DNA from 4 places in the Nakamurella deserti genome. Region 4 is predicted to be linked to each of the others. Evidence: riboswitches for the same ligand, from Rfam matches in the RefSeq annotation. Region 4 holds a riboswitch; each other region holds the start of a gene.
What was found. Region 4 has a riboswitch for S-adenosylmethionine ahead of DB033_RS11970 (DUF4395 domain-containing protein). Riboswitches for the same ligand answer to the same signal wherever they lie in the genome.
Positions count from the first base shown of each region.

Region 1: linked by a shared signal. The riboswitch ahead of DB033_RS21840 (putative leader peptide) and the one ahead of DB033_RS11970 (DUF4395 domain-containing protein) in region 4 are both predicted to bind S-adenosylmethionine.
Region 2: linked by a shared signal. The riboswitch ahead of DB033_RS15875 (aminotransferase class V-fold PLP-dependent enzyme) and the one ahead of DB033_RS11970 (DUF4395 domain-containing protein) in region 4 are both predicted to bind S-adenosylmethionine.
Region 3: linked by a shared signal. The riboswitch ahead of DB033_RS16390 (amino acid ABC transporter permease) and the one ahead of DB033_RS11970 (DUF4395 domain-containing protein) in region 4 are both predicted to bind S-adenosylmethionine.

Region 1 covers NZ_QCXS01000003.1:670,553-678,313, forward strand. Annotated here, with positions in the region: gene DB033_RS16320 (MetQ/NlpA family ABC transporter substrate-binding protein) at 1-260, shown strand, start outside; gene DB033_RS16325 (methionine ABC transporter ATP-binding protein) at 295-1,320, shown strand; gene DB033_RS16330 (methionine ABC transporter permease) at 1,343-2,005, shown strand; SAM riboswitch class IV at 2,076-2,189, shown strand; gene DB033_RS21840 (putative leader peptide) at 2,227-2,313, shown strand; gene DB033_RS16335 (LLM class flavin-dependent oxidoreductase) at 2,378-3,589, shown strand; gene DB033_RS16340 (NtaA/DmoA family FMN-dependent monooxygenase) at 3,586-4,956, shown strand; gene DB033_RS16345 (GNAT family N-acetyltransferase) at 5,019-5,702, shown strand; gene DB033_RS16350 (NADPH-dependent FMN reductase) at 5,706-6,197, opposite strand; gene DB033_RS16355 (DUF1684 domain-containing protein) at 6,240-7,037, opposite strand; gene DB033_RS16360 (LLM class flavin-dependent oxidoreductase) at 7,073-7,761, opposite strand, start outside.
Region 2 covers NZ_QCXS01000003.1:570,717-578,477, reverse strand. Annotated here, with positions in the region: tRNA gene DB033_RS15890 (tRNA-Lys) at 568-641, opposite strand; gene DB033_RS15885 (MarR family winged helix-turn-helix transcriptional regulator) at 827-1,411, shown strand; gene DB033_RS15880 (MDR family MFS transporter) at 1,408-3,180, shown strand; gene DB033_RS15875 (aminotransferase class V-fold PLP-dependent enzyme) at 3,264-4,682, opposite strand; SAM riboswitch class IV at 4,727-4,840, opposite strand; gene DB033_RS15870 (pilus assembly protein TadG-related protein) at 4,997-5,416, shown strand; tRNA gene DB033_RS15865 (tRNA-Glu) at 7,331-7,403, shown strand; tRNA gene DB033_RS15860 (tRNA-Asp) at 7,492-7,565, shown strand; tRNA gene DB033_RS15855 (tRNA-Phe) at 7,613-7,689, shown strand; gene DB033_RS15850 (LacI family DNA-binding transcriptional regulator) at 7,759-7,761, opposite strand, start outside.
Region 3 covers NZ_QCXS01000003.1:681,211-688,971, reverse strand. Annotated here, with positions in the region: gene cydC (thiol reductant ABC exporter subunit CydC) at 1-458, shown strand, start outside; gene DB033_RS16400 (TioE family transcriptional regulator) at 522-1,238, opposite strand; gene DB033_RS16395 (erythromycin esterase family protein) at 1,298-2,482, shown strand; SAM riboswitch class IV at 2,562-2,678, shown strand; gene DB033_RS16390 (amino acid ABC transporter permease) at 2,950-4,005, shown strand; gene DB033_RS16385 (amino acid ABC transporter ATP-binding protein) at 4,002-4,766, shown strand; gene DB033_RS16380 (ABC transporter substrate-binding protein) at 4,837-5,880, shown strand; gene DB033_RS16375 (FAD-dependent oxidoreductase) at 5,952-7,076, shown strand; gene ssuE (NADPH-dependent FMN reductase) at 7,121-7,761, shown strand, end outside.
Region 4 covers NZ_QCXS01000002.1:2,611,323-2,619,083, reverse strand. Annotated here, with positions in the region: gene DB033_RS11975 (PucR family transcriptional regulator) at 159-1,349, shown strand; gene DB033_RS11970 (DUF4395 domain-containing protein) at 1,353-1,844, opposite strand; SAM riboswitch class IV at 1,879-1,992, opposite strand; gene DB033_RS11965 (TerC family protein) at 2,481-3,590, shown strand; gene DB033_RS11960 (hypothetical protein) at 3,702-3,929, opposite strand; gene DB033_RS11955 (FAD-dependent oxidoreductase) at 3,926-4,879, opposite strand; gene DB033_RS11950 (Clp protease N-terminal domain-containing protein) at 5,240-5,722, opposite strand; gene DB033_RS11945 (hypothetical protein) at 5,715-5,948, opposite strand; gene DB033_RS11940 (CotH kinase family protein) at 6,056-7,471, opposite strand; gene DB033_RS11935 (DUF4956 domain-containing protein) at 7,715-7,761, shown strand, end outside.

The DNA of each region.
Region 1 (7,761 bases), on a different contig from region 4:
ATCTCGACCCGTCGAAGGCGCTGTACAACGACGATCCGGCGGCGCCGGCGGCCGAGCCGTACATCAACGCCTTCGTCGCGCGCGCGGACCAGAAGGACAACCCCACCTTCCTGCGGATCGCCCAGCTCTACCACGACCCGTCGGTGACGGCGGCGGTCGTCGCGGCGTCCAAGGACACTGCCGTCATCGTCGACCGTCCCGCCGCCGACCTCGGCACCATCCTGGCCGGCCTGGAGACCGTCGTCCGGGACGCCTCGTGAACCGGGAACCCCTCCGCTGCCGAGGGTTGCGGCGGTGACCCCGGTCATCGAGTTCCGGGACGTCACCAAGACCTACCGAGGCAAGGGCTCCGCGGTGACCGCGGTGGACGGCGTCTCGTTGAGCATCGAGCGCGGCGAGATCTTCGCCGTGATCGGCTATTCCGGCGCCGGCAAGAGCACGCTGGCCCGGCTGGTCAACGTGCTTGAGCGGCCGACCTCCGGCGAGGTGGTCATCGACGGGCGAGCGGTGTCGGCGCTGTCCGAGCGGGAGGTGCGCCCGGTGCGCGCCACCATCGGCACCGTGTTCCAGCAGTTCAACCTGTTCCGCTCGCGCACCGTCTACGGCAACGTGGCCTACCCGTTGAAGGTGGCGGGCTGGTCGAAGGAGGCCGTCGAGGCGCGGGTGACCGAGTTGTTGCACTTCGTCGGCATCACCGACAAGGCGTGGGAGTACACCGACCAGTTGTCGGGCGGGCAGAAGCAGCGGGTCGGGATCGCGCGGGCGCTGGCCAACCAGCCGACGATCCTGCTCGCCGACGAGGCGACCAGCGCACTGGACCCGGAGACCACCCACGACGTGCTCCGGCTGTTGAAGCGGGTCAACGCCGAACTGGGCGTGACCATCGTGGTCATCACCCACGAGATGGACGTGGTGCGCACCATCGCCGACCGCGTCGCGGTGCTGGAGCGGGGCCGGGTGATCGAGATCGGTTCCACGTTCGACGTCTTCGCCTCACCGCGGACACCGACCGCACGGACCTTCGTCGGAACCGTCCTGCGGGACCGGCCCGACGCGGCCGAGGTCGCCCGGCTGGAGGCGGCCCACCAAGGCCGGCTGGTCAGCGTGGGGGTCACCGACGGCAACGGGATCGGCGCCGTCCTCGGCGCCGCCGCCCGCGAGGGCGACGTCGGCTTCGAGATCGTGCACGGCGGTATCGGCGCGCTGGACGGCCGGTCGTTCGGCACCCTCACCCTCGCCCTGACCGGCAGTGATCCGGCGGTGGCCGCCGTCGTCGACCGCCTCCGCGACGTCACCACCGTCACGGAGCTCGCCGCATGAACACCGTGACGGAGGTGACCCGGTGAACACCGACTGGAACCTGCTGTGGCCGATCTACGGCGAATCGGTGCTGCAGACCCTCTGGATGGCCGGGGCCACGCTGGTGCTGGGCGGCTTCTTCGGGCTGGTGATCGGAGTGCTGCTGTTCACCACCCGGCGCGGGGGTCTGCTGCAGAACGTCGTCGTGTACACGGTTCTCAACCTGCTGGTGAACGTCGTCCGGCCGATCCCGTTCATCATCTTCATCACCGCGATCGGCCCGCTGACGCTGTCGGTGATCGGTACCACCATCGGCACCGGAGCGGCCACCTTCGCGCTCGTCATCGCCGCGTCCTTCGGCGTCTCCCGGATCGTCGAGCAGAACCTGGTGACGGTCGACCCGGGGGTGATCGAGGCGGCCCGTTCGATGGGCGCCTCCCCGATCCGCATCATCGTCGGCCTGCTGATCCCCGAGGCGCTGGGCCCGCTGATCCTCGGCTACACCTTCGTGCTGGTCGCGATCATCGACATGACCGCCGTCGCCGGTGGTCTCGGCGGCGGTGGCCTCGGCCAGTTCGCGATCAGCTACGGCTACCAGCGGTTCGACTGGGAGGTGACCTGGGTCGCGGTGCTGACCATCATCGTCATCGTGCAGCTCGCCCAGTTCGTCGGTAACCGGCTGGCCCGGACCGCGCTGCGCCGTTGACGCGACGGTCCCGGCCGGGAACCGGTCGGGACCGTCGCCGACGGCCGTTCCAAGTGCTACCTTTGCAGTAGGTAATGAGTGTCGGCGACAAGCCCTGGCTGGCCGACCAGCAACCCTCTCTGGTGGTGGGGTGCTCCAGGTGACGACCCGGCCGGGTCCCGTCGGTACCCGGCAAGCACAGTGGGCGGTGCGCCGTTCCGAGTCGAGATGGTGGTGCGGCGATGTCGGAGACGACGGCCTTCGGGCGACGGTGGGTCAGCCGCCGGCACGTCGATCTGCAGCGGGTGAGCAGCGCGCTCTGCCGGTGACGCCGCGGTGGTCCGCGGGTCCGACATCGTCTGCTGTCCCTCCCCCCTCGAACGGAGCATCACCGTGCCCGCACCCCTGCACCTGGCCGTCGCCCTCGACGGCGCCGGCTGGCACCCGGCCGCCTGGCGGGAACCGGCCGCCCGGCCCGCCGACCTGTTCACCGCCGGTTACTGGACCGACCTGGTCCAGGAGGCCGAGCGCGGCCTCCTCGACCTGGTGACCCTCGAGGACTCGCTCGGGCTGCAGTCCACCCGGCGCGACGGCCCGGACCGTCGCACCGACCAGGTCCGTGGACGGCTCGACGCGGTCCTGGTGGCGTCCCGGGTGGCCCCCACGACCTCGGCGATCGGACTGGTGCCGACCGCACAGGTCACCCACACCGAGCCGTTCCACGTCTCGAAGGCCATCGCCACCCTGGACTTCGTCAGCCGCGGCCGCGCGGGCTGGCGCCCGCAGGTGTCGGCCGCTCCGGCCGACGCCGCGCACTTCGGGCGCCGGACGGTACCGCCGGTGTTCGACGGCTCCCCCGCCGCCGCCGCAGCGGTCGACGAGCTGTTCGCCGAGGCCGACGACCACGTCGAGGTGGTACGCCGTCTCTGGGACAGCTGGGAGGACGACGCCGAGATCCGCGACGTGGCCACCGGCCGGTTCGTCGACCGGGACAAGCTGCACCACATCGACTTCAGCGGGCGGTTCTTCAGCGTCCGCGGCCCGTCCATCGTGCCCCGTCCACCGCAGGGGCAGCCCGTCGTCGCGGCGCTGGCGCACACCGACCGGCCCTACCGCTTCGCCGCCAGGGGTGCGGATCTGGTGTTCGTCACCCCGGACAGCCGGGACGCCGCCCGCGACATCGTCGACACGGTGCAGGGTCTGCGGGCGACCCTGGCCGCGGACGCCGGACCGCTGCGGGTGTTCGCCGACCTCGTCGTCTTCCTCGACGACGAACCCGGCGCCGCCCGTGACCGCCGGGAGCGGCTCGACGACCTGGACGGCGCTCCGTGGACCTCCGACGCGACGATCGTCACCGGCACCCCGGCCGAGCTGGCCGATCAGCTGCAGGACTGGGCCGCCGCCGGCCTGGACGGCTTCCGGCTGCGGCCGGCGACGCTGCCGCACGACCTGCAGGCCATCACCCGCGCCGTGGTGCCCCTGCTGCAGCAGCGGGGCGTCTTCCGCCGCGCCTACGACGGCCGCACCCTGCGGGGCCGTCTCGGCCTCGACCGCCCGGTCAGCCGCTACGCCGCCACCCGCACCCCCGAGGGAGTCTCCGCATGACCAAGCAGGTGCACCTCGCCGCCCATTTCCCCGGCGTCAACAACACGACGGTCTGGTCCGACCCGGCCGCCGGCAGCCACATCGAGTTCGATTCGTTCGTCCGCTTCGCCGCCGCCGCCGAACGCGGGCTCTTCGACTTCCTCTTCCTCGCCGAAGGTCTGCGGCTGCGGGAGCAGAACGGCGAGATCTACGACCTCGACGTCGTCGGCCGGCCCGACACCTTCGCCGTCCTCAGCGCGCTGGCCGCGGTGACCGAGCACCTGGGTCTGACCGGCACGATCAACTCGACCTTCAACGAGCCGTACGAGGTGGCCCGGCAGTTCGCCACCCTGGATCAGCTGTCCGGCGGCCGCGGCGCCTGGAACGTCGTGACCTCCTGGGACGCGTTCACCGGGGAGAACTTCCGCCGCGGCGGCTTCCTCCCCGAGGATCAGCGCTACGCCCGGGCCAAGGCCTTTCTGGACGCCGCGACCGTGCTGTTCGACACCTGGGCCGCCGACGAGGTCGTCGCCGACCGGGACTCGGGCACCTTCGTCCGGTCTGCCGAGGTCGGCGACTTCACCCACCGCGACGACCACTTCGACATCCACGGCCGCTTCACCGTCCCGCGCAGCCCGCAGGGCCGGCCCGTCGTCTTCCAGGCCGGCGATTCCGACGCCGGCCGCGAGTTCGCCGCTTCCACCGCCGACGCGATCTTCACCCGGCACGGCACCCTCGACGCCGGCAGGGCGTTCTACGCCGACGTCAAGGGGCGCCTGGGCCGCTACGGCCGGCGACCCGAGGAGCTGCTGGTGCTGCCGGCCGCGACCTTCGTCCTGGGTGACACCGACCGCGAGGCGGAGGATCTCGCCGCCGAGGTGCGTCGGTTGCAGGTCTCGGGGCAGACCGCGCTGCGCTTCGCCGAGCACGTGTGGAACCGGGACCTGTCCGATCTCGACCCGGACGGGCCGGTGCCGGAGTTCGACCCGGTCGAGGGCGAGCACACCATCGCCAAGGGACGGGCCAGCGTGCGGATGTTCGGCGACCGGCTGGCCACGGCCCGGCAGTGGCGCGAGCTCGGCGCCACCGAGCACCTGTCGCTGCGGGACGTCGTCATCCGGCAGACGGCGCGGCAGAACTTCATCGGCAGCCCCGAGACCGTCGCGCGCACGATCAACGACTACGTGCAGGCCGACGCGAGCGACGGGTTCATCCTGGTCCCGCACGTGACCCCGGACGGGCTGGACCCGTTCGTCGAGACGGTGGTGCCGATCCTGCAGGACTGGGGCGTCCACCGCACCGGGTACACCGGCAGCACGCTGCGCGACAACCTCGGGCTCGCCGTCCCGGCCAGGGGTGATCGCGTCGAGCGTAGGGTCGCGTCGTGACGACCGAGACCGCCGACGTCCCCCGCACCACCACCCAGGTCCACGGTCCCGCGGATGCGAGGCTGGGTGATCCGGTGCTGGACAACCCCGCCTGGTCGGCGCTCACCGGGCGGCACGCCCACCTCGCCGTCCGGCACGGTCTGGCCGCCCGCTACCGCTCGGACGTGGCGTTGTTCGTGGCACTCGCCGACAGCGCCGACCCGCAGGCCTGGGTGGATCTCGCGGAACTGGTCGGACCGGGCGCCACGGTGCTGCTGGCCGGCACCGGGCCGCGGCCCGGCGCGGGGTGGACCGTCGGCGAGTCCGTTCCCGGCGTGCAGCTCGTCGACCGGACCGTCGCCGCGGTGGCCGATCCCGAGGCGCTGCGGCTCGGCCCGGACGACGTCCCGGAGATGCTCGACCTCGTGGCTCGGACGAAGCCGGGGCCGTTCCTGCCGCGCACCGTCGAGCTGGGCAGCTACCTGGGGTTCCGGCACGACGGGAAGCTCACCGCGATGGCCGGCGAGCGGATCAAACCCGACGGCTGGACCGAGATCAGCGCGGTCTGCACCGATCCCGCCTACCGCGGACGCGGTCTGGGCACCCGTTTGGTGCTCGCGGTCACCGCCGGGATCCGGGAGCGCGGCGACCGGGCGCTGATGCACGCCTCGGCCGCGAACGTCGGCGCGATCGGCCTGTACCGCTCGCTGGGATTCGGACTGCGCCGCTACACGGACTTCTCGATCCTGACCTCGCCCGCGGCCTGACGGTCAGCCCGGGTCGCCCGTCGGCAGCCGCCGGCGGGCGACCTCGAGCCACGCCGCGCCGGCGTCCGGCTCCGCCCAGGCCGAGTCCAGCAGATACAGACCAGGGCTCGGGCACACCGCACCCAGCTCCACCAGCACCGGCCTGAGCGAGAGTTCCGGCGCCAACGCATGTCCGGGACCCGCCCCGAGCATCAGTGGGAACGCCGTGACCCCGTCCAGGCCGCCGGTCGGGAACAGGTCCAGGAACAGCTTCAACACGCCGGTGTAGGTCGCCTTGTACGTCGGCGACGCCACGATCAGCACGTCGGCCGCCCGCACCGCCTCGATCGCCGCGGACACGCCCGGATCGCCCCAGGCGAGCAGGCCCGGTCCGAGCGTGACGACGTCCACCACGACCTCCGCGGGAGTTCCGGTCAACCGCTCGGCGAGCAGTTCGGCGGCGGCCAGGGTGCGGGAGGCGGGCTTGAGGTTGCCGGCGACGACGGCGGTGCGCATGGTGGGAATCCGTTCTGACGGAGCGGTGCAGGCGGCGGGTTCTCAGACCGGGTCCGGCGTGCGCTCCCCCGCCGTGACCGGCCGGGTGACGACGTTGCCCTCGACGGGCCGCGGGCAGGTGCCGAACGCGGAGAACGCGAACGGCAGGTTGACGGTGCGGTTGAAGTCCAGGGTGACCGGCCCCGGGGTCGCGTCGAAGGTCAGCGTCCGCCAGGGCGCGGTGTCGAGTCCGTTGGTCGGGTCGTGGAACGCCAGCTGGGCCCGGCCGCCCGGACCGGACACGGCCCGCAGCCGCTGGGGCACCCCGTCGATCTCGACGTCGACCGTGCCGACCACGGTCACCACGTGGGTGAGGCCGGGCGTCGCCGCCCCGACCACCACCGGATGCGGTTGCCCGGCCAGGAACGTCCCGGTCAGCACCCATCCCGGTGTCGCCGGGTAGGCCGGCACTCCGCGGAACCGGGTCAGCGTGGGCGCGGTGCTGTCCCGGACCCGGATCGCCAGTCGTTCGCTGCGGCGGATCAGCTCGACGGCGACCGCGCCGTGCCGCAGCCAGATGTCGCTGCCGCCCTCGGGTCCGTCAGCGGTCACGGCGGCGTCCACGGTCCGGCCGGTGTCGCCGAGGGTCACCCCGGTCGTCCCGTCGGGCTCGTAGCGGGCGGTCCCGTCCGGCGTCAGCGAGAACCGGCCCGGAACCGCGGACGTGGTCGCCGGGGTGTCGGCGAGCCAGATCAGGTCGACGATCGACAGCCAGCCGTGGGGGGCGGCGAGATCGGTCTCCCGGGCGGTGTGCCACCGCTGCCAGTCGGTCTGCAGGTCCGTCGGCGTGGTGCTCGTCATCGTGGTCTCTCCGTATCGGTCGGTGGTCGATCGTGTCAGGCCAGCGCGAAGGCGCTGGCGGCGGCGACGAACCGGTCCTGACGGGCATTGTCGGCCTCCCGGCGGGCGACCTCCGCCTTGACCAGCGGGATCACCTCGCGGCCGAACTCGACAGCGTCGGTGAGCAGGTCGTAGCCGCGGGCACTGAAGTGCCGCACCCCCAGGTCGTAGTAGTCCAGCAGCGCCGCAGCCACCACCTCGGGGGTGCCGACCAGCGCGGTCGAGTTGCCCGCGCCGCCGGTCGCGGCGGCGGTCGACGTCCACAGCGCGCGGTCATGCCGGTCCGCGGCGCCGGCCTGGACGAGAAGCCGCTGCGATCCCGCGTTCTCGGGAGCGCCCGGACGGCCGCGGGGGGCGTCGCGCAGCCGGTCGAGAATGCGGTGCGCCTTGTCCTCGGCCGCCGCCCGGGTCGGCGCGATGATCGGCCGGAAGGCGACCTGAATGGCCGGTCGATCGGCGCGGCCGGCGGCGGCCGCGGCGGCGTCGACCGAGGCGATCTGCTCACGGGTACCGGCCAGCGGCTCACCCCACAGGGCGAAGACGTCGGCCTCCGCACCGCCGACCGTGTAGGCCGCGGCGGACGAACCGCCGAAGGAGATCAACGGCCGCGGCTGGGTGGCGGGCGGGACGTCGGAGACGAAGTTCTGGATCCGGTAGTGCCGACCCACATGGTCGAACGGTGTCG
Region 2 (7,761 bases), on a different contig from region 4:
AGCGTGCGAGGCGCGGAGAACGTCTATGGTGTTCCGGTAACCCATCGGGGCGACCCGTGCGTACTAATCGCTAAACGACGTGTAGGCAACGGCGATACGCGCCGGAGGTCACGCCAATCACCGCTCGTGGTGGGTGGGTGACCGACACCGGTCTGCGTCATTCCGGCAAGGCGTTACGGGCCTCGCGTCGGACCCTGGACCATGTCCCAGCGAAGTAGCCGACGTAGCAGGCTGCTGCGGGGATCAAGAGCGACCAGGACCATCCGCCGTCGATGAGGACGACCAGCACCAGCGCCACCGCGACAGCGAGCGTGACGACGCCAAACGTCCACAGCCATCTGTGCGCCGCAGCGAACTGCCGTATCCGGGTCACCCTTCGACCGTAGAGGGACGCGGGTCGGTGTGTCCCGGCGGGGGGGACCCCGACGCCAATCGACCGGTGACGTCCTGTCGGTAGCACTTCAGATTTTCCTAGACCACGTTAAGAGGTTCGACGAAGTAAGTGTGGAGGTTTGTGTGAATCACTTACCCTTCACTACCGGCCTTACGCTCTGACCAGGCAAAATGTGGGCCCCCCGGGGCTCGAACCCGGAACCTGCGGATTAAAAGTCCGTAGCTCTAACCGATTGAGCTAGAGGCCCGCGCCGGACCGTCGGCCCGACATCGCCTCGCAGCCTACCGGGCACCGGCTCGGCCCTCGGCAGCGTGATCCCCAGCACTGGCCGGAAAAGAACTTGCATGCGTCAAGCATCCGATGCATGCTTGCACCCAGCAACTAGTTGCATAGCTCAAGCAAATTACCCGGACTTTACCGGAAGGAGGCGGGATGACCATCACCGAAGCTCCGCACGGTACGGGTGAGGCGGCGGTCGAGTCCTACCGCGAGGCCGTCGCCGGGTGCTCGGCCGCCGATCGTGACTACGCGGGCGACGTCGCCCAGCGGCTCGTCGACATGGTCAAGTCGTTCAGTGCCATCAAGGCCAGGATTCACGGGTCGGCGTCGCCGGAGGGCTACGACTCGTCGCTGCTGCTCAAGTTGGCCCACCACGGGCCGATGCGCGCCAGTGACCTCGCCGAGCGGATGTGCGCCGATCCCTCCACGGTGTCGCGTCAGGTCGCCGGCATGGTCAAAGCCGGACTCGTCGAACGGCAGGCGGACCCGGACGACGGACGGGCCTCCATCCTCGTGCCCACCGCGTCGGGGCAGGCCCGCGTCGACCAGATGGTCCAGATGCGGGGCCAGATCTTCGCGCCCCTCGTCGCCGACTGGTCAGCCGAGGACCGCGCCGTCTTCACCCGCCTCCTCACCGAATTCGTCCACGGGCTGTCGAGCAACATCGAAGCCGTCAAGAACGTCGCCGCCGAGCTCGTCCAGCCGGCTCCGTCGAATGCTCAAGGGAGTACTGCATGACCACCGCACCAACTCAGGTGGAGTCACAGGTCGGCCTGACCCACAAACAGATCCTGACGATCCTGGGTGGACTGATGGCGGGCATGCTGCTCGCCGCGCTCGACCAGACCATCGTCTCCACGTCGATCCGCACCATCGCCGACGACCTCGGCCAGTTGTCCGGCCAGGCCTGGGCGACGACCGCCTACCTGATCACCTCGACCATCACCACGCCGCTGTACGGCAAGCTGTCCGACCTCTACGGGCGTCGCCCCCTGTTCATCGCCGCCATCAGCATCTTCGTCGCGGGATCGGTGCTCAGCGGTGTCGCCACCTCGATGACCGAGCTGGCCGCCTTCCGTGCGGTGCAGGGTCTCGGCGCCGGCGGTCTGTTCTCCCTGGCGCTGGCCATCCTGGCCGACATCGTGCCGCCGCGTGAGCGCTCGCGCTACCAGGGCATGTTCCTCGCCGTCTTCGGGACCTCGTCTGTCATCGGCCCCATCATCGGTGGGTTCTTCGCCGGTGCGGACACGATCTTCGGCGTCACCGGATGGCGTTGGGTCTTCCTCATCAACGTCCCCATCGGCATCGTGGCGCTGGCCGTGGTGCTCAAGGTGCTGCACATCCCGCACACCCGGCGCGAGCACCGCATCGACTGGTGGGGAGCGGTCGCGCTGGTCGTCGGTATGGTGCCGCTGCTGCTGGTCGCCGAGCAGGGCAACAAGTGGGGTTGGACGTCGGCCGCCAGCCTGGTCTCGATCGTCGTCGGCGTGCTCGGCATCGTCGGCTTCGTGCTCATCGAGCGCCGCATGGGTGACGACGCGCTGATCCCGATGCGGCTGTTCGCCAACCGCCAGTTCTCGCAGGGGCTGGTCGTCAACGTGCTGATCGGCCTCGCGATGTTCGGAGCCCTGGCCACCCTGCCGCTGTACCTGCAGCTGGTGAAGGGGGCCACGCCGACCCAGTCCGGTCTGTGGCTGCTGCCGATGATGGTCGGCCTGATGGGCGGCTCCATCAGCTCCGGCATCATCACCGGCAAGACCGGCCGCTACAAGATCTTCCCCGTCGTCGGCACCGCGCTGCTGATCGTCGCGTTCGCGATGATGCTCGCGCTGATCAAGGTCGACACCCCGTACCTGGTCCTCGCCGGCACCTTCCTCGTCCTCGGCGCCGGGCTGGGCCTGAACATGCAGACGATGATGATGGCCGTCCAGAACACGGTGAAGGCCCGCGACATCGGTGTGGCCACGTCCTCAGCGACGTTCTTCCGGGCCACCGGCGGCACCATCGGCACCGCGGTGTTCCTGTCGCTGCTGTTCAACGGGCTGCCCACGAACGTCAACACCCAGGTGCAGGCGGTCGCCGGGACACCGGGGTTCCAGCAGGCGCTGGCGTCGTCGGGCAGTTCCATGCAGCAGTACGGCGCGCAGCTCGCGGGCCTCAGTGAGGATTCCGCGTTCATCAACACGCTGCCTGCGACCTTGGCTCAGCCCGTGAAGCAGGGCTTCGTGGACTCCACCCACGTCGTCTACATCCTCGCCGGCATCGTCGCGGTGCTCGCCTTCCTGCTGGTCCTCCTGCTCAAGGAGGTCCCGCTGCGCACCAAGTCCGCGCTGCAGGAGATCCAGGAGGAGGACGCCGCTGCGGCGGCGGCTGCGGGCAACGTCGGTCTCAACGACGCCGCCGGTGCCGAGCGCGAGCGGCAGCAGGACGACGATCTCGTCACGGCGGGTTCGGCTCCCACCGTTGAGGTCACCAAGCCGAGCGGCGGTCGGCACCGTCGCGACTGACGCGCTGGACCGTCCCTGAGACGGTCCTTAGACACGAGTGGCCCCCGACCTTTTGGTCGGGGGCCACCGTCGTGTTCGAGGTCTTACTGCCAGGCCACGATCTTCGGCAGGGTGCGCTGGTCGCGGAGCGGCTGCGGACGACCGTTGACGGTGACGTAGCGCAGTCCCGGGCCCTCGGTGGCGAGTGTGGTGACCGCGGCGATGAGCCGGTCGACGTGCTCGGTGGTGGTGCCGAGACCGACGGAGGCGCGGACAGCATGCCCGGTGCCGTCGACGGAGTCGCAGCCTGCCGCGCCGAGCAGGCGGCGGACGAGCGGCTGGGCGCAGAACGCGCCGTCGCGGACGCCGATGCCGTACTCGGCCGACAGTGCGCTGGCCACGACCGGAGACGACAGCGAGCTCAGGGTGAAGGTGGCGACACCGATGACGCTGGCCCCGCCGGTGAAGAGCGAGTGCACGGTGACGCCGGGGATGTCGGACAGCCCGCGGATCAACCGGGCGGTGAGGTCGCGTTCGGCGGTGACCAGCGCGTCGCGATCCGTGGTGAGCAGCGCATGGCAGGCGGTGGCCAGCGCCACGACGCCCGGGATGTTGGGGGTGCCGGCCTCGTGCCGGTCGGGGAGGGGCTTCCAGACGGTGCGGTCGTCCTCCACCGTGGAGGTGGCGCCGCCGCCGACGAGGTAGGGGGGAGCCTCGGCGAGCCAGTCGGCGCGGCCGATCAGCGCGCCCGCCCCGTAGGGGGCGTACACCTTGTGCCCGGAGATCGCGACGTAGTCCACCCACAGGTCGGTAATGGAGAAGGGCCGGTGCGGCGCGAGCTGGGCGGCGTCGAGGGCGATGCGGGCGCCGTGGGCGTGGGCGACGGCGGCGAGCCGGGCGATCGGCCAGATCTCGCCGGTCACGTTGCTCGCCCCGGTGACCACGACCAGCACCGGCCCGTTGCGGCGGGCGTCGCGGCAGGCGTCCCCGACGGCGCGGACGGCGGCCTGCGGGGTCGCCGGGGCGGGCAGGCGGACGACGGTGTGCTTCTCCCATGGGAGCAGCGTCGCGTGGTGCTCGGTTTCGAAGACGATGACAGTGGTGTCGTCGGGGAGGCAGTGCGACAGCAGGTTGAACGCGTCCGTGGTGTTGCGGGTGAACAGGACCGCGTCGTCGGAACGTCCGCCGACGAAGGCGCGGATGGGTTCGCGGGCGCCTTCGTACAGCGCGGTGCACAGCTGGGAGTCGAATCCGGCGCCGCGGTGCACGGAGGCGTACTGCTCGAGGACCGCGTCGACCGCGTCCTTGACGACCTGCAGCGAGGGGGCGGACGCGGCGTGATCGAGATTGGCGTACTCGACGTGGGAGCCGTCGGCCAGGGGTACCCGGTGACCGGCGCCGACGATCTCCAGGCCCGGTGCGTGGGCGCCGGTGATGGGCGTCGCGGCGTCGACGCTGGGCAGGGAGGCCTCGACGGGACCGGTGGCGGTGAGGAAGTGCAGGTCCTCGAGGGTGAGCGTCATGGCTGGTCTCCTTGCGGTCGAAGGACCGCCGGGGACGAGCCGGAGATCCGCGCTTGCCGCCGGCGACAACCGGACGGCCAGGTCTTCACCTGGGGCACCCCACCGCGGAGGAGGGTTGCCGGCTAGCAAACCAGGGTTTGTCGCTAGCACTCATGACCTACGCGACGACGTTAACACGGGTCCGGGCCGAGCTCGAAGCGGGTGTAACCGGGACCACAGCGGTGGGCTCAGTTGTCCACAACTTCGGCGAACGGGTGATGCTGCCCGGTGAACGTCTCTACGCTGGACCGGTCGCGGACGAAGCGGGGTGGAGCATGCGGCCGAACGGGTTGCGGCATGCCGGCGGCGGCGAGGACGACCGGGGGTCGATCACCCCGCTGTTGCTCGGCCTGACGCTGTGCCTGTTGCTCCTGGTGGCCGGGGTGACGGCGGCCGGGTCCGCGTTCCTGGGGCGCAGTCGGTTGCAGAACCAGTGCGACGGGGCGGCGCTGGCGGCCAGTGACGCGGCCGATGTGCCTGGACGGCCCCGACAGATGGCGCTCGCCAACGACGCCGCCATCGCCTACCTCGCGGTGCGCCCGGGTCGGGTCGGCGTGCGCGTCGTGGTCGGGGCCGACACGGTGACCGCCACGTGCTGGACCGACACCCCCATCACCTTCGGCGACATGTTCTTCACGCCCACCCTGCGTCAGGACGTGGAGTCGAGCAGCCGGCTGCGGTACGACCAGGCCTGATCACGCGTGATCGGGTCCGGTCAGTTGGGGCCGGCGACCAGCTCGCTGCGCCATTCGCCGACCGACACCGGGGTGGTGGAGCTCTGCGGCGGGGCGTCGAGCGCGCCGCCCACACCCACGTTCGATGTCCAGGTGACGGTCCAATTCGCGGTTGCCGTGACCGGCCAGGTTGCTGTGCCCCCGGTTCGTTCCGGCAGGGAGCGCCAACGGTAGGCATAGACGCACGCGTCCGAAGCAGCCGGCTTAGAAATGTTCGCGTTGGCGGTCGGGCCAGGATCGCGCCCCGGGCCGTCGCATGTGATGGTCGCCGGTGGCCCCTTAGGCGCCTTTGGGTTGGCGGGTTCACCCATGGACCACGTCACCGAACTCAGCGTGGCTGTGAGTGTCACAGTCACCGCTCCAGCCGTAGCCTGTGCAATCAGTGGACCTGGATTGTCAACCCACAGGTAGAGCCAGCGATTCACGGCTATTTGCGTGTCGGGTCCAAAGTGAAGGACCGGCGGGACGAATCGAATAGCTGCCTGTGCGCTTAGCGCAAGCGCCTCAGGGCTGACGGCGGTAGGTGTGGTCCCATTCCCAACGAAATAGGGCTGAGAGTTAGTAAATGGCACGGCTGCCGAGTTCGTCGGACAAATGTCGTAGGCAATAAATCCGTCTGCTGGCGTGTGTCCCGCCCAGAGCGGTGAGTCGGCGGCTGGCTGGGTAGGCATAGGTTGTTGCTTGCATAGGCTCTCCATTGAAGACTTGACGGCAGTGGCTCCTGTCGTAACCACCGCAATCAGCGTTTTCTTTACTACTGAATCAGTCGCGCCGACGATGCATACTTGATCGCCACAACCGGCCGTCGGGGCTGACGATCTTGAAACCGAGGGCTGGTCTGGGTCGGCGTACGCAGGAGCTAATACAACGAGGCTCTCGAGCGCCATCAATAGTGCTGCGCCGGCAATCCTCATCGCTAGCATTGGACACTGAAGTCGTTAACCACGGAGGTTACCAGCCATCGGTTGTCGATTTGGCTGACTGACACCGTTGCCGGATGGCGACGGTAGAAGCCGGGTGCATCGGGCGCAATGAGCGAATTTCCATTCGCATCGACGAAGATGGAAGCAGTGTTATCGACACAGTCGCTGAGTTCGACTGTTCCAGTTCCTACTTCCGTAACTCGAGGGTCGATGATCGTGCGGCCTTCTCCGCTGCCCTGTTGGAACGCGGGGTCCCTGACAAACTTTACAAGATTAGACGCCACTGGGTCTGCTGCGTATTCGTATATCTCTGAAGCCCAATCCCTCCGAGGGTCGGTGAAGGTGAGGTCCGAGACGCGGCGGTATCCGACATAAGCGTCGAGCGCTGCCTGTGCTTCACGGACCTGGTCTGGGCTGAGGTCCAAATTCGACCATGGCATCTTCGTGGGCTCTGAACTTGTCGACTCGGGGGTCTGGGGCGTTGTTTCAGACCGGGATCCGCCATCGGTCGGCTGCGCTGCGGTTCCGGACCCCAAACTGGACGAGGCATCAGTGGCGGTGGAGAGCGCCTCGCTCCGACTCGCCGAGCTGTCCACCGGCGCCAGCGTGGTTCCCGGGTTGGCCTGCCCGGCGCTGCAGGCAGCGATCCCGGTCACACTCAACCCCGCGGTGATCAGCGCCAGCAGCGCACGTCGCGTGTCGGTCGTTCGTCGCCCCACCAGAACCCCTGTCCACGTTCGCCGACGTGGGCCCCGCCTGGCGCGACCCGATCGGAGTAGCGTACCGACCACGGTGGCGATGGGGAGTAACGATCTGATCCTTGTGGACAGGTCGAGTGCGGCGCGACTGCCCCGTCGGAGCAGGGCGCCGTGGCGGATTTGGGAGCGCCGCACCTCGTCCCCTATAGTTGACTCGCTCCCAACGGATGGCCGTTGGAGGCGGAGTTCCTCCAGCCCCCATCGTCTAGTGGCCTAGGACGTCGCCCTTTCACGGCGGTAACACGGGTTCGAATCCCGTTGGGGGTACGCAGCGCAGAGGTCACGAGCACCTCCACGAGGCAGTAAAGTAGTCCCAGCGTCACGCAGTTCAGCACCAAGGTCTCAGCAACACCGAGGCCCCGTAGCGCAGTTGGTTAGCGCGCCGCCCTGTCACGGCGGAGGTCGCGGGTTCAAGTCCCGTCGGGGTCGCCGAACGTGGGCCGGGTTCAGTCACATGAGCCCGGCCCTACGTTTGAGGCCAGGTAGCTCAGTTGGTACGAGCGTCCGCCTGAAAAGTGGAAGGTCCGCGGTTCGACCCCGCGCCTGGCCACCACCAGCCCTTCGCAGCCGTCAGGCCAGCGGGGGGCTGACTGGTTTTCCGGGCCATCCGCCCACTCTCCGCTCA
Region 3 (7,761 bases), on a different contig from region 4:
ACCTGTTCGACTCCACAATCGCCGAGAACGTCCGGCTGGCCCGCGCCGACGCCACCGACGCCGAGGTCGCCGCCGCGCTGCACGCGGCCCGGTTGGGCGACTGGATCGCGGGGCTGCCGGCCGGGATGCACACCCGCGTCGGCCATCTCGGCGCGATGATCTCCGGCGGCCAACGGCAGCGGGTGGCGTTCGCCCGGGCGCTGCTGGCCGGACGGCCCTACCTACTGCTCGACGAGCCGACCGCCGGGCTGGACGCCGCGACCGGCCGCCGGCTGATCGACGACATGCTCGCCGCATCGGCGGAGGTCTGCGTCGTGCTGGTCACCCACGACCGCGACCTGCTGGCCGGCTTCGACGAGGTGCTGACGCTCGGGGGCCGTCGGGCGCCACTGACTCCCGCCCGGGAAGCGTGCGGACCTGGTGGCCGGGGGTGGCTCCCGGCTGCGGTGTCACGCTGACTCGGGGCGGATCACTCTCACCGGCGAGAGAAATCCGCCCGAGAAGGCCTGACACGAAACGCCTCAGGCGCCGGGCAGACCGTCGAGGTGGGCGTCCAGCGCGGCGGCGCCGCGCAACATCGCCCGGCCCCGCGCCGCCAGCCGGGCGTTCCAGTCGTCGAGCATCGCGGCGAGCGGCTCGACCCCGCCGGCCGCACGGACCTGGGCGACGACGGGGGCGATCCGGTCCAGCCGGTATCCGCCGCGGCGCAGCTGGTGCGCGAGCTGCGCGTCGCGGACGTCCGCCGGCCCGTAGACCCGGTAGCCCGTCCGTGGGTCCCGGTGGGGCCGGACCACGCCGGCCCGCTCCCACTGGCGCAGCGTCGCGGGTTGCAGGCCGAGCCGCCGCGCGAGGGGGCCGACGAAGGTGTCGCCCGTCGTGGCCGGCGCGGGATCCACGTCGCGCAGCGCGGATTCGACGGCCCGAAGGGTCCGGCGGTCGTCGAGCAGCTGGGCGTGGCTCTCGTCGATGATCCGCAGCGCGAGGTCGACGTCCCCCCGGGTGACCGCCTGCAGGACGGCGGTCGCCGTCCGGTGTCCGTGGCCCGGGACGAGGGCCACGAACGCCCGCAGCGCCCCGGCGTGCACCTCCGTGTAGACGCGGTGACCGTGCGGCGACCGGACCGCCGCAGGCAGGATGCCCGCCGCCTCGTAGTTGCGCACGGTCTGCGCCGACAACCCGTGGGAGCGCCCCAGGTCGACCGGCCGCTGCCGGTCGGTGCTTTGAGGTCTGCCGGTCAACGACCTGCCCGTTCCTGAGCCGAAGTCTCACTCGGGTGTTCAACGATACCGTTGAAGGGATGACCGATCCGCACCTCCCCGTCCATCCGCTGGATGCCGCCGCGGCGCTGACCCTGTTCCCCGCCCCGCCCCGGGTGCTCGCCCTCGGTGAACCCACCCACGGCTCCGAGGTCCTCCTGGAGCTCCGCAACGACCTGTTCCGCGATCTCGTCGCCACCGCCGACTACCGGACCATCGCGCTGGAGACCGACTGTCTCAACGGTCTCCTCGTCGACGACCACGTCACCACCGGAGCCGGCGACCTCGACGACGTGATGGCCCGCGGCTTCAGCCACGGCTGGGGAGCGTCCCCGGCGAACCGCGAACTCGTCAGGTGGTTGCGGGAGGTCAACCGCGACCGACCCGCCGACGACCTGGTCCGTTTCGCCGGCTTCGACGGACCGCTGGAGATGGCGGCCGCGTCGAGTCCCCGGTGCGCCCTCGAACCCTTGCACCGCTTCCTCGCGCACCACCTGGGTGACGATCGGATGCCCTGTCCTGTCGAGCTCCTGGGCGAACTGGTCGGACCGGACGATCGCTGGACGGACCCGGCCGCGATGTACGACCCGGCGCGGTCGATCGGCGGATCCACCGACGTCGCCCGGTTGCGGGTGATCGCCGACGACCTCGTCGCCCTGCTGGAGGCCGAACGACCGGGCCTGCGGTCGACGTCGTCCGGGCGGGAGGTGGAGCGGGCCGAGCTCCGGGCCCGCTCGGCGGTGGGGCTGCTGCGGTATCACGCCGCGATGGCCACTCCGGCCGGCGACCGGCTCCAGCGGCTGTGCGCCCTGCGGGACGCGATGATGGCCGCGGAACTCCTCGCGCTGGCCGCCCGCGGTCCGGTGTTCGTCCACGCCCACAACAGCCATCTGCAGCGCACGGCCAGCACCATGAGCATGGGCGGCCCGCCGTTCTCCTGGTGGGGCGCCGGCGCTGTCGTCGCCTCGCATCTCGGCACCGACTACGGACACCTGGCCGGTGCGGTCGGCACGGTCCGGGCCCACGGTGTGGACGTTCCGGCGCCGGACACGCTCGAGGGGCTGCTGCACGCCGTGCCGACGGGGAGGTTCCTGATCGACGCCCGTTCGTTGTCGGACGCCACGGCCGGTCCGCCGGCCCGGGTGTCGCCGTGGTTCGGCTACGCCCCGCTGGATCCTGCGCAGCTGGACACCGTCGACGGCGTGGTCTTCGCCCGGGACGCCTGAGCGCGGCCGTTCTCGCCCCCATCCGTGACTCCTACCACCTCGGTTGCATTTGACGGCAGCTCGACGTAGCGTCATCCCCGGTCACGAGTTCCAGCGATCAGCTCCGGCTTGCTGGGCAGCAACCCTCCCTCCGCGGTGGGGTGCTCCGGATGAGGACCTGGCGGCACCGCAGCAGCGGTCACCGCAAGCGCGGGCAGCTCGACTGCCCCGAACGGGAGGGCAGGATCGTGGGCGCGTCACCCTGCACCTGCGGCGGCGGTCCGGTGCGCTACCCGCGCTTCCGGCTGCACCTCGACCTCGGACGGCTGAGCTCGTCCCTGTGTCCCGCCATCCGGGTCTGACCGATCCCCCGCGTCCGCTCCCGCGGACGACCCCCGCCGTTCCCCGCACCCGAACGGTGGCGCACCTCCGAGCCAGTCCCGTGCGCACGTCGCACGGCGTCCCCGCACACCATCCGAAGGCATCCCATGACGACCCTGTCGACCCCATCCGGCGTGGCCGCGACTCCCGGCCCGCCATCCGCACCGCCGCGGCCGGAACCGAGACCGGCCCCCCGTGACATCGAGATCCGTTACAGCACCATCGATGTCGACGCCCTGACGGTGGCCCGGCGGTGGCACCCATGGCGCTGGATCGCCACCGCCGCGGTGCTGGTGCTCGGCGCCCAGTTCGTGCACGGCCTGGCCACCAACGAGACCTGGGACTGGCCCACCTTCGGCGAGTACATCGTCAAGGACTCAATCCTGCGGGCGCTCGGGCTCACCCTGGAGCTGACGCTCTACGCGGTGGCCATCGGGTTCGTGGCCGGCATCGGCATCGCCGCGGCCCGGCTCTCCCGGATCCCGCTGCTGAAAGCCGTGTCCTGGGTGTTCGTCTGGGCCTTCCGCAGTATCCCGCTGCCGGTGCAGATCCTGTTCTGGTTCAACATCTCGGTGCTCTACAAGACGCTGAGTCTGGGGATCCCCTTCGGGCCGTCGTTCTTCGATTTCTCGGTGCGCAGCCTGTTCTCGCCGTTCACCGCCGCGGTCATCGCCCTTTCGCTGCACCAGGCCGCCTACGCGGCCGAGATCATCCGGGCCGGCATCATCTCCGTCGATCCCGGCCAGACCGAAGCGGCGGCGTCCCTGGGCATCCCGCGGCGCCGGCAGTTCTTCGCGATCGTCCTGCCGCAGGCGATGCGGGCGATCGTGCCCAACGCCACCAACGAGGTCATCGGGATGGTCAAGTCCACCTCGCTGCTGGCGGCCGTGGCGGTGGCCGACCTGTTCTACCAGGTGCAGGTCATCCTGGGCCGCAACGGCCGGGTCATCGCCCTGCTGATGGTGGCGACGGTCTGGTACATCGCGGTCACCACCGTGTTGACGGTCGCCCAGTTCTACGTCGAGCGGTACTTCGCCCGCGGGTCGTCGCGGCACCTGCCCCCGACGCCGCTGCAGCGACTGCGGACGAAGGTCGGCCATCTGGTGTTCCTGGCCCGGCAGGCGCGACCGGGCCGCGAACGAGACGCGGAGGCGGCGTCATGACCGCGCCGGCGCTGGAGATCAAGGGCGTCCACAAGGCCTTCGGCGCCCACGAGGTGCTCAGGGGCGTCGACCTGACCGTCCGGGCCGGCGAGGTCACGGTCATCCTGGGCCCGTCCGGCTCGGGCAAGTCGACGCTGCTGCGGGTGATCAACCACCTGGAGCCCGCCGAGCGCGGCGTGGTGCTGGTCGACGGTGAGCTGATCGGCTACCGGCTGGACGGCACGACGCTGCACCGGCTGAGCGAGAAGCAGATCCTGAAGCAGCGCTCGGCCATCGGCTTCGTGTTCCAGAACTTCAACCTCTTCGCGCACCGCACGGTCCTGCAGAACGTCATCGAGGCGCCGGTCTCGGCGCAGGGCCGGCCGCGGCGGGAGGTGGAGGCGGAGGCCCGGGAGTTGCTCGCCCAGGTCGGCCTGTCCGACAAGTTGCACGCCTACCCGCGGCAGCTCTCCGGCGGCCAGCAGCAGCGGGTGGCCATCGCCCGGGCCCTGGCGCTGCGGCCCACGGTCATCCTGTTCGACGAGCCGACGTCGGCCTTGGACCCGGAGCTGGTGGGTGACGTGCTCGCCGTCATCAGCGATCTCGCCGCCCGGGGCATCACCCTGGTCGTCGTCACGCACGAGATCGGCTTCGCCCGGCAGGTCGCCGACACCGTCGTCTTCCTCGACGAGGGCGTCATCGTCGAACAGGGCCCGCCCACCGAGGTTCTCGATCACCCGCGCGAGCCACGCACGCTCGCGTTCCTCTCCAGGGTTCTCTGACCTGATCAGCCTCCCCGCGAGCTCCCGCGGGGTCACCCCGGCGGCTGCGGCCGCCCCCGAAAGGAATCCCATGTCTCCCCGCTCCCGACGACCGCTCGCGTGGATCTCGGCCCTGGTGGCCGTCACCCTGGCGACCAGCGCCTGCGGCAGCTCCACCGGGACCGCCGCCGACGGCGACGCCGCGGCCAGCACCGTCGCCGCCGGCGCCATCGCACCCGCCGCCGACGAGTCGTCCGTCCCGCCCGCCGGTGGTGGCGTCAGCTTCGACCTCAGCCCCGAACAGGCGGGCCGGGTCACCGTCGCCGCCGTTCCCGAGATCGCCGCCCTGGTCCCGGCCGAGATCCGCGACAAGGGCACCCTGGTGGTCACCGGCTCGGCCGGCACCGCCCCGCCACTGCGCTTCTACGCCACCGACGACACCACGATCATCGGTAGCGAGGTGGACATCGCGTACCTCCTCGGTGACGTCCTCGGGCTGGATGTCCAGATCCAGGCGGCCGACTGGGCACAGAACTTCGTCAGGGTCGATTCCGGCGAGGTCGACGCCTTCATCTCCAACGTCACCGTCACCGAGGAGCGCAAGGAGAAGTACGACTTCGCCACCTACCGCCTGGACAACCTCGCCTTCGAGGCCCGCGCGGACAGCACCGTCACGATCACGAAACCGGCTGATGTGGCCGGACTCTCGATCGCCGTCGGTTCGGGGACGAACCAGGAGGCGCTGTTGGTGAAGTGGAACGAGGAGAACGTCGCCGCCGGTCTGGAGGCGGCCGACATCCAGTACTACCAGAACGCCACCGACTACTACCTGGCGCTGTCGTCGGGCCGGATCGACCTGTACTTCGGTCCGAGTCCGACCGCGGAGTACCACGCCGCGGTGACCGGCGAGACGAAGGTGGTGGGCCGCTTCTCCGGGGCAGGCGATGCGCTGCAGGGCAAGATCGCCACCCTGACCCTGAAGGGCAACGGTCTGGCCGAGGCACTGCAGGCGGCCATCGACCACACTCTCGCCGACGGCAGCTACCAGCGGGTGCTCGACCGCTGGGCCATCAGCAGCGAGGCCGTCCCGTCGTCGGAGCTCAACCCGCAGGGACTGCCGAAGACGACCGGCTGACCATCCGTTCCGGCCCGCTCCGGCCCCGGACCACCGGGGCCGGAGCATCCCCATCGATCGAGGACCTCCCGATGACCAGCACCCTCCCGTCCACCGGACCCCGCGTCGCCGTCGTCGGCGCCGGCGTCATGGGGTCCGCCGCCGCCTGGGCACTCACCCGGCGCGGCGCCCGGGTGGTGCTGTTCGAGCAGTTCGGACCCCGTCACCGGCGGGGTGCCTCGCACGGCAGCTCGCGGATCTTCCGGCACGGCTACCCGGAGCCGTCCTACGTCGCACTCGCCGCCCGGTCCCTGGACCTCTGGCACGCCCTCGAGCGGGACTCCCGCACCGCGCTGCTCACCCTCACCGCCGCCGTCGACCACGGTGATCCCGCCGCGCTGGACACCCGCGCGGCGGCGCTGTCCGAGGCCGGCCTGGAACACCGCATCCTGTCACCGGCCGAGGCGGCGCAGCGCTGGCCCGGGCTGCGCTTCGACACTGCCGCACTGGTGCACACCGCGGCGGGGCGGCTGCACGCCGACCGTGCGGTGGCCGCGTTCCAGCGGGTGGCGGGCTCCCACGGCGCCGATCTCCGTTTCGACACCCCGGTCGTCGCGGTGGACATCGACGACGACCGCGCCCGCGTCCGCACCGCTGCCGGCAGCGAGCGGTTCGACGCCGTGGTCACCGCCCCCGGCGCCTGGGCGGCCGACCTGCTGGCCGGTCTCGTCCCGCTACCGGCGCTGCGCACCACCCAGGAGCAGCCGGCCCACTTCCGACCGCTCGACCCGGCGCTGCCGTGGCCGTCGTTCGTGCACCATCCCGGTGGCGAGTGGACCGGGGAGGGCATCTACGGACTGGGGTCCGACGACGGCGTCAAGGTCGGCGAGCACGCCACCGGACCCGGGGTTCACCCGGACACCCGTGATTTCGTGCCCGACCCGGCCGGGGTGCAGCGGCTGGTCGAGTACACCCGGCGTTGGCTGCCCGGTGTCGACCCCGCCTCCGCCGAGCCGCTCACGTGTCTGTACACCTGTACGCCCGACCACGATTTCGTGGTCGACCGGCACGGGCCGCTGACCGTCGCCGCCGGGTTCTCCGGACACGGCTTCAAATTCGCCCCGGCCATCGGCGAGATCCTCGCCGACGTCGCCCTGGGCGCCGGCGCCCCGCCCCGCTTCCGGTTCGACCGGCCGCTGCCGGCCGCCGTCGGCTGACCCGTCCCCACCCAGCACACCGACCACCGAACACGAGGAACACCATGGCCCGCATACTCTCGATCTCCGGCAGCCCGCAGACCCCGTCCCGCACCGACGGTGTGCTGGCCTACGTGGGCCGCCGGTTGACCGGCCGCGGCCACGAGGTCGAGGTGCTGTCGCTGCGCGACCTGCCGCCGGGACCGTTGCTGTCGGCGGACCTGTCGGATCCGACGATCGCAGCGGCGGTGGCCCGGGTGGTCGACGCGGACGCGGTGGTCATCGGGTCGCCGGTCTACAAGGCCGCCTACTCCGGTTTGCTCAAGACGTTCCTGGATCTGCTGCCGCAGTTCGCGCTCTCGGGCAAGGTGCTGCTGCCGGTGGTCACCGGCGGCTCACCGGCCCACGTGCTCGCCGTGGACTACGCGCTGCGGCCGGTGCTGGCCAGTATGAACCCGGCGCACGTCGGGGCCGGCTGGTTCGTCGCGGCGAGCCAGGTCAGGCTCTACCCGGACGGCGGGGTGCTCCTCGACCCCCTCGCCGCCCGCCCGCTCGACGACGTGGTCGACGCCTTCACCACCACCATCGAGCTGCTCGGCGACGCGCACCGGGGCGCGACCGCCCCCGGGCGCCCGCGCACCGGCCCGGCCGAGATCGTCGTGTCCGACGTGCATCTCACCGATCCGGCGGCGGCACCCCTGCTCGC
Region 4 (7,761 bases):
CGCGAGGAAGGCCACACCCACGCAACCTGCGGTTCCCCCGGTCGCCGGACCGGGTTCACGCTGCGTGGTGGCGCCCGCGGTGGGGTGGGCGCGCGGTCGAGCCGGTACCTTGCTCATCGGTGCGGGCCCGTCCGCCGGTGTCCGATCCGGGAGGCAGCGTGACGCAGGGTCCACCGGTGGCCGAGATCGGCGCCCGCGCGGCCGCCGACGCCGGTGGGGTGGATGTCGCCCTGCTGGACGACTTCCTGCCGGTGCTGGTCGACGCGGTCGCGTCCGGCCGGCGGCTGCAGCGCCGCGACCTCGCCCGCTACCGGGACGCCGGCCGCGCGGCGGCCGATCGAGGGGTGCCGCCGCGGGCGCTCGTCGATCTCTACCTGTCCGCCGCCTGGCGGCTCTGGCGGCATCTCCCCGAGGTGGTCGCGGCCCGGGACGATCCGGCGGCGGTCGTGCAGGCCGGTGAGGTGATGCTGCGGTCGGTCGACGACGCCGTCGCCGTCCTCATCGAGGGGTACCAGCTCGCCCGGCGGGATCTCGTCCGGTCGCAGGTCGCCGCCCGCCGGGAGTTCGTGGACGACCTGCTGATCGGGGGCGCGCAGGCGCTGCCCAACCTCGTGCAGCGCGCCGGCCTGTTCGGCCTGAGCCTGGTGGGCCCGCAGGCGGTCATCGTGGTGCGCGCCGAACGCGACTTCACCGACAGCTCTCCGCTGACGACCCTGCTCGAACGGGCCATCCAGGGCGGCAGCGCCGACGCCGACGCGCTGGTCACCACCAAGGACGGACTCCTGGTCGTCGTGTTCGCCGCGCCGGACCGGGCGGCGATCGACGAGGTGATCGCGGGCCTGACCGGAAGCCTGCCGTCGGATCCCGGGGAGGGGGTCAACCTCCGCCGGACCGCCGCGGTGGGCTCCTGGCGGATGGGGGTGGGCCGGGCGCACCAGGGCCCCGGCGGCGTGCGGGCGTCCTACGAGCAGGCGCTGGAGGCACTCGAGCTGGGTGCCCAGCTGGGCGGGACCGCCCAGGTGCTGGACGCGGCCGATCTGCTGATGCACCGGGTTCTGGTGCGCGACCGGGCCGCGATGCTGGAGCTTGTCGAGACGGTGCTGGCGCCGTTGGTGCACGCCCGGGGCGGTGTCGAGCCGATGCTGCAGACCCTCGAGGCGTACTTCGCCGCGGGTGGTAACGCCTCCCTGGCCGGTCGCTCGCTGCACCTGTCGGTGCGGGCGCTGACCTACCGGCTGGCCAAGATCGCCGAACTTACCGGACGCGACCCCGCCGACCCGGCGCAGCGCTTCGAGCTGCAGACCGCGGTCACCGGCGCCCGGCTGCTGGGCTGGCCGGACCGGGCCTGACCGTCAGGAGGTGGCCGAGGGTCGCCGCAGCCGGATGTCGTTGCACGCCTCGCACACCGACGCCGGGATGACGCCGAGCGCCTGCAACCGACCGAAGGCGACGCAGCCGAGACACACGGCGAACACCGACTCCAGCGTGGCCGCCACGGTGATCATCCCGACCAGCACCAGGGCGGCGGTGGGAGAACCGGTGACGAGGCACCCGAAGGCCGCGATCGACAACGTCGCGCCGACGGCCTGCGCGAACCGCTTGGGCGGTCCGGGCACGGGTACCGCCGGGCCGAGTCGCGGCGCGATGACCTGGGTGGCGAGCCGCCCGAACAACGAGAACCGCGGCCCCGCCGCCACCCGGGCGAGAAAGCCCAGGGCCAGCAGGCCCAGCAACCAGGGGCTGCCGGTGACCAGCACGGCGGTACTCAGCAGCACGACCAGGCCGGCGACGGCCCGCGCGGCCTTCTCGTTGACGGGGTGGGGGAAGGCGAACACCGCAGCCACGGCAGCTCCCGGGAACGGGACCGGACGGCATCCGGTCACGACGTTGCCGGCGTCGGTCGACGCCGGCCAGGTGGTTCTCCTGGAGCACCCCGTCGTCGCGGAGGGTTGCCGGTCAGCCAGCCAGAGCTTGTCGCTGACGCTCATCACCTGAACGCCACGATACCGGGCGCGCATCCGGGTCTGGACTGCGTCGGCGACACCGCGACAGCCCGCGCCCGGGCGCGCATCCGGTCGGGCGTGGGTCGGTGACAGCACGGCAGCCCGCGCCCGACGTGCGTCCGGTCGGGCGTGGGTCGGTGACGCCGCGACAGCCGCGCCTCGGTTGCGCGCGGGTCCGGCGCCACCGCGACAGCCGCGCCCGGGGGTGCGTCCGGGGGGCCGGTCGGCGTCGGGCCGGAGTCGGCTGACCTCCATCCGCGTCCCGTCGGTCCGCGGTCGCACACCACTCCGAGGGCTTTGACAGACGTTTACCATCTTCGGAGTGAATCTGCCGAGGTTCGGCAACGAAAAGGGCGCACCTTGTGTCGAAGTGTTCATGGTTGGGCAGTCGGAAGGGCGGCACTCTGGAGACATCGCGGCGAGGTCTGCCGCAGCGCCAACCCGCACCACACCCGACTCCCCCTGCGAAGGACTGCCGTGAACGTTCCCCTCTGGGCCTGGGCCGCTTTCGGCGCCGTGGTCGTCATCATGCTGGCCGTCGACCTGCTCGCCCATCGCGGTGCGCACGTCATCAAGTTCAAGGAAGCCGCCATCTGGAGCGCGGTCTGGGTCGGCCTCTCGCTGATCTTCGCCGTCGTCGTCTGGTTGACCCTGGGCGGCGGCGCCGCGGTCGACTTCACCACCGCGTGGTTGCTGGAGAAGTCCCTCAGCGTCGACAACCTGTTCGTCTTCGCGCTGATCTTCGGCTACTTCAAGGTGCCCCGTGAGTACCAGCACCGGGTGCTGTTCTACGGCGTCATCGGCGCCCTGGTGTTCCGCGGCATCTTCCTCGCCGCCGGTGTCGCCATCGTCACCAAGTTCACCGCCGTGCTGTTCGTCTTCGGCGCCATCCTGATCTACAGCGCGATCAAGATGCTCAAGGACGATGACGAGTCGATGGACCCGGGCAAGAGCTTCGCGGTCCGGATGCTCCGCAAGATCGTGCCCGTGTCCGACGAGTACCGCGGCACCAAGTTCTTCTACAAGGAGGCGGGCAAGCGCATCGCCACCCCGCTGCTGGCGGTCGTGGTGGCCATCGAGGCCGCGGACCTGATCTTCGCCGTCGACAGCGTGCCGGCCGTGCTGGCCGTCAGCAGCGACCCGTTCATCGTCTACTCCAGCAACGCCTTCGCCATCCTGGGCCTGCGTGCCCTGTACTTCCTGCTCGCCGGGATGCTGAAGAAGTTCCACCTGCTGAGCAAGGGTCTCGCCTTCATCCTCGCCTTCATCGGCGTGAAGCTGTTCCTGCAGGCCGGCCACAAGACCATCTCGACCTCCATCCCGGAGATCCCGTCGCTGGTCTCGCTGGCGGTCATCGTCGTCGCGTTGACGCTCTCGATCGTGCTGTCGCTGCGCAAGCCGCTGCCGCCGGAGGAGGAGGAGACGCTGGAGGACGCGGAACTGCAGGCCCACGACCGCCACGACATCGTGGACGGCATCGAGCACCCGCACACGTCGGCCGACCGGGCCGAGGGTGCCGCCGCGGCCGCCGCGGCGGTGGCCACCGAGGACCGGCCCGGCCCGACCGGGCGGCCCGACCGCAGCTGATCCATCCGGGTCCATGGACCCGCCGACCCGCCGACGCCGGGCCGCTCACCGTGAGCGGCCCGGCGTCCGGTCGTTCGGGGTGCGGAAGGGCCGGAACTGCGCGGATCCGGCTCAGACGAGCGTCAGGACGGCTGCCAGGATGCCGATGACCAGTCCGGCGATGGCTGCCGCGAGGACCAGCTGCACGATGGTCATCGGCGGGCGGGCCGCCACCGGTCGGGCGGTCGCGGTGCTGCGTGTCGGCACACGGGGCGTGCCGCCGGCCCGGGCGCGCAGAGCCTCGGCCAGGATCTGCTCCGAGCTCTTGCCCGCGTCGCCGGACCTGCGGGGGTCGGTCATCGCTGGTGCTCCTCTCCGGTCAGGGCGAGGGCGACCGCGTCGCGTGCCGTGCCCCACGACCATTGAACCCCGTTGCCGCCGTGGCCGTAGTGATGCACCACCCGGGTGCGGCCCACGGTGCCGGCCTCGACGCGCATCGTGGAACGGCGCGGACGCAGCCCCACCTCGACCCCGAGAACCTCGGCACCCCGCAGTCGCGGCTCGCGCGCCGCGGCCCGTTCCAGGATCGCTGCGGTGACCCCGGGGTCGGGGGTGCGGTCCCAGACGCCGGGCACGGACACGCCGCCGAGGACGACCCGGTCGCCGTACGGGAACCAGCTCGTCCACGCGGCGGCGTGGCCCTCGTAACAGAACTCGTCCAGACCGGGATCGGCGACGATGACGTGCTGGCCGCGCACCGGGTGCAGATCGGCATCGCCGGTGAGCCTTCCGGCGGCGACGCCGGCGCAGTTGACCACCACCGGCGCCATCGCAGCGGCCTCGGCCAGGGTCGCCACCGTGCCGAGCTCCACGACACCGCCCGCCCGGCCGAGCCGCTCGACGAGGTAGGGAAGATAGACGCGCATGTCGGCCAGCGGGAGTTCCGCGCGGTAGGTGGTCCCGGGCCGGGGGATCGCGTCCTCTCCGGTGCACACCGCGTACCCGGGCGTGGCCCGGATCGAGGGCTCCGGCTCGCCGGGCTCGAAGAGCCGGCCGCGGCGGACCCGGACCCCCGACGTCGGATCCGCGGCCAGTTCCCGGAACACCGCGTCGCCGTGCTCCAGCCACCCACGGACCCGCGGATCGTCCGGTTCACCGTGGACGGGGCCGAGCAGCGCGCCGGCCACCACCGACGTGGTCTGCGCGGGCGGCTCCGCCGTCCGGACCACCACCTGGGCGCCCTGCTCGGCCAGCAGCACGGCCGTGGTCAGGCCGGTGACACCGGCTCCGATCACCAGCACGTCGGTCATGCCGACGATGGTGCCCGACGCTGTCGGTGGCGCGGTCCCGCGGGCCACCGGCGTGTCCTGCGCGCCCGCCGGCCGGGGAGGGTTCGCCCCGCGGACGGGACGTCCCCGTGCCGATGCCGCACACCGCCTGGCGCGCTCGGCGGGTCAGACCAGCGGACGGGACGTCCCCGTCCCGACGCCGCACACCGCCGGGCGCGCTCGGCGGGTCAGCCCAGCGGAGGGGACGTCCCCGTGCCGACGCCGCACACCGCCGTGCGCGCTCGGCGGGTCAGACCAGCGGACGGGACGTCCCCGTCCCGACGCCGCACACCGCCGGGCGCGCTCGGCGGGTTCGGCGGTGTGCGGGCGCCGCGTCCCACGTCAGGCGGCGGGGCGCTCCCGCAGCCGGGCGATCAGGTCGTCCCGGTCGACGCCCGCCAGTGCGATCAGCCGCGGCACGGTGCCCACCTCGGCCTGCAGTCCGGCGACGAGCAACTGCGCCTCGTCGATCGTCCGGGTGCGGTGCCGGCCCGCCTCGCGGACCGCCCGCTCGAGCAGGGACTTGGTGGAGGTGGCCAGCTTCAGCGACCGGCCTCGACGCGAGACCCGGTGCAGCGGATCGTCCGGGATGGCGTCGACACCGGCGGTCGCCAGGCTGCGCCGCCGCTCCTCGACCAGCAGTTCCCGGAGGCGGCGATGGTCCAGGCCGGCCGAGGCCATGGCCGCCGAGGCGCTGCTGCCCGCCCGGGCGCTGACGGCCAGCACGACGTGCTCGGATTCGATCGCGGGAGAGCCCAGCGCCTCGGCCTCCCGTTGTGCGTCGGCGAGGATCGTCCGCGCCGACGGGGTCAGTTGCTCAAACACCGCGTCTCCTCAGGGTCACGCCGGCGTCCGCGAGGCGGGACGCATGGCTCTTGTGGACCGCCTGCCGGGTCACCCCGAGCGCCTCCCCGACCTGTGACCACGACCAGCCGGCCCGCATCGCCCGCTCGACGGCGGACTCCTCGAGTTCGTCGGCGCGGCGGCGGAGGGCGACGACAGCGGCCAGCGTGTCGGCGATCTCGTCGAGTGGGGCGATGTCCGGGGGCATGCGAGCAACTTTAGTTGCTGAAGGCAGATCGAGCAACCGCAGTTGCTCACCAGGTGGCATCGTGGTGGCCGGTGAGGGGCGGGTCCGCCCGTCGTGCACGCCAGGGGTCAGCTCGCGGTGAAGAACTCCGCGATCGTCGCGGCCTCGCTGTCGACGGTTTCGGTGGCGACCAGGTCGCCCGCCTGACCGGTCAGTACGGCGGTCCAGGAGTCGAGGATGCTCTGCGCCGTCCCGTCGGCGTAGTCCGCCGTCAGTTGCGTGACGGCGGCGTCGTACAGAGCCGCGAACGCGGTGTCCGCGAAGAAACGTTCGGACAGGACGTTGCCGCCGCGCGGGCCGCCCATCCCGCCGGCCACGCCACCGTCCGCGGACTCCCCATCGGCGGGGGGAGTCGCTGCCGCGTCGCCGGTGCCGGCCGCGCTGCCGTCCGTGGCGGTGGCCCGATCCGGGCGTGGCCGCATCCCGCCGCCGCCCATGCCCCCACCCGCGCCGCCGCCCATCCCGCCGAACGACAGATTCTGGTCCCAGGCGACGACGGTGAAGACGCCGGTGGCCGCGTCCCAGCGGAGGTAGGAGTTGTTGCCGGGCCCGTCGATGTCGTCGGCGTTCGCGACCAGCGTCTGGACGGCGAGGTAGGTGGCGAAGGCGTCGACGTCCAGGTGCTGCGACAGCTCGGTGGCGAAGGTGGCGTCGTCGGACTCGTTGACGAACTCGAGGAACGAGACCAACGGGGTGTAGTCGTCCTCGCCGCTGGTCGATGCCTCCACCGAGAACGCCTCGGCGTAGGCGGTGGGATCGTCGCCCCGGTAGGACCAGTCGCCCTCGGCCTCGGACTTGTACAGCACGCCGTCGGTGTCGAAGTTCTCCTCGTCCCAGGTCTCGCCGGGGTTCTGGATGACCAGGCGTAACGCCTGGGTGCCGCCGTTCACCCAGAACCGGGTGCTGGCCGCCCCTTCGGTGGCCAGACCCGCCACGCCGAGCAGCTCCAGGGCGACGGCCTCGTTCAGGCTGGTCTCGGTGTTGGTGCCGCGGATCACGAGATCGGTCTGGCCCTGGTAGTTCTGGCCGTCGACGTACTTGTCGAGCCGGATGCGCCAGGGCAGCCCTTCCGGCGCGTCGGCGGAGAGGTCCCCGCCGGTGCCGCCTCTCCCGCCGCCGCCGTCCTGCAGGCCACGCAGCGAGGAGTTCCCCTTGAGCTTGATCCCGACGTCGGTGAACACGGTGCCGTCGATGGTGACCGTCGCGGTGATCCACTCCTTCTCGCCGGTGGTGGTGAACGTGGTCATCATCGCGTCGTAGGCGGCCTGGTCGTACTCGACGGAGATGCTGTGCACGGTCGAGCTGTCGAACACGCCGCTCCCGGCGGCCGGGGTCGCGGTCGCGGTCCCGGTGGCGGACGTCGAGGAGACGGCCGACGACACGGCCGTCGGGTCACCGGCGGTGCCGCAGGCGACGAGCAGGACGAGGACGGTGGCGCCGGCGGCGACCCGGTGGGTGGCGCGGCGCAGCTGACGGACGGTCATGGGTGGCGGTTCCTTCTTCCTCGGGACTGCGTCCCATGCCACCCGAGCCGGCTGGCCGCCGGCTGGGCCCGACCTGTGCCCGGGCTGAGACCGTGGCGCCCCGACGCGACTGCTGCGCCGGCTGCCAGCGCACGCACAGCTCCGGTACAGCGGGGCTCCGTAGACATCTCCGGGTGAACCCCCGCTGAACGCCGGCCGAACAACGGCCGGCCACAGCCGCCCCCGCCACCCGAGGAGCCCTCCGTGCCCGACCTGCTCATCCTGGCCGTCGACCTGATCGCCGTCGCCGT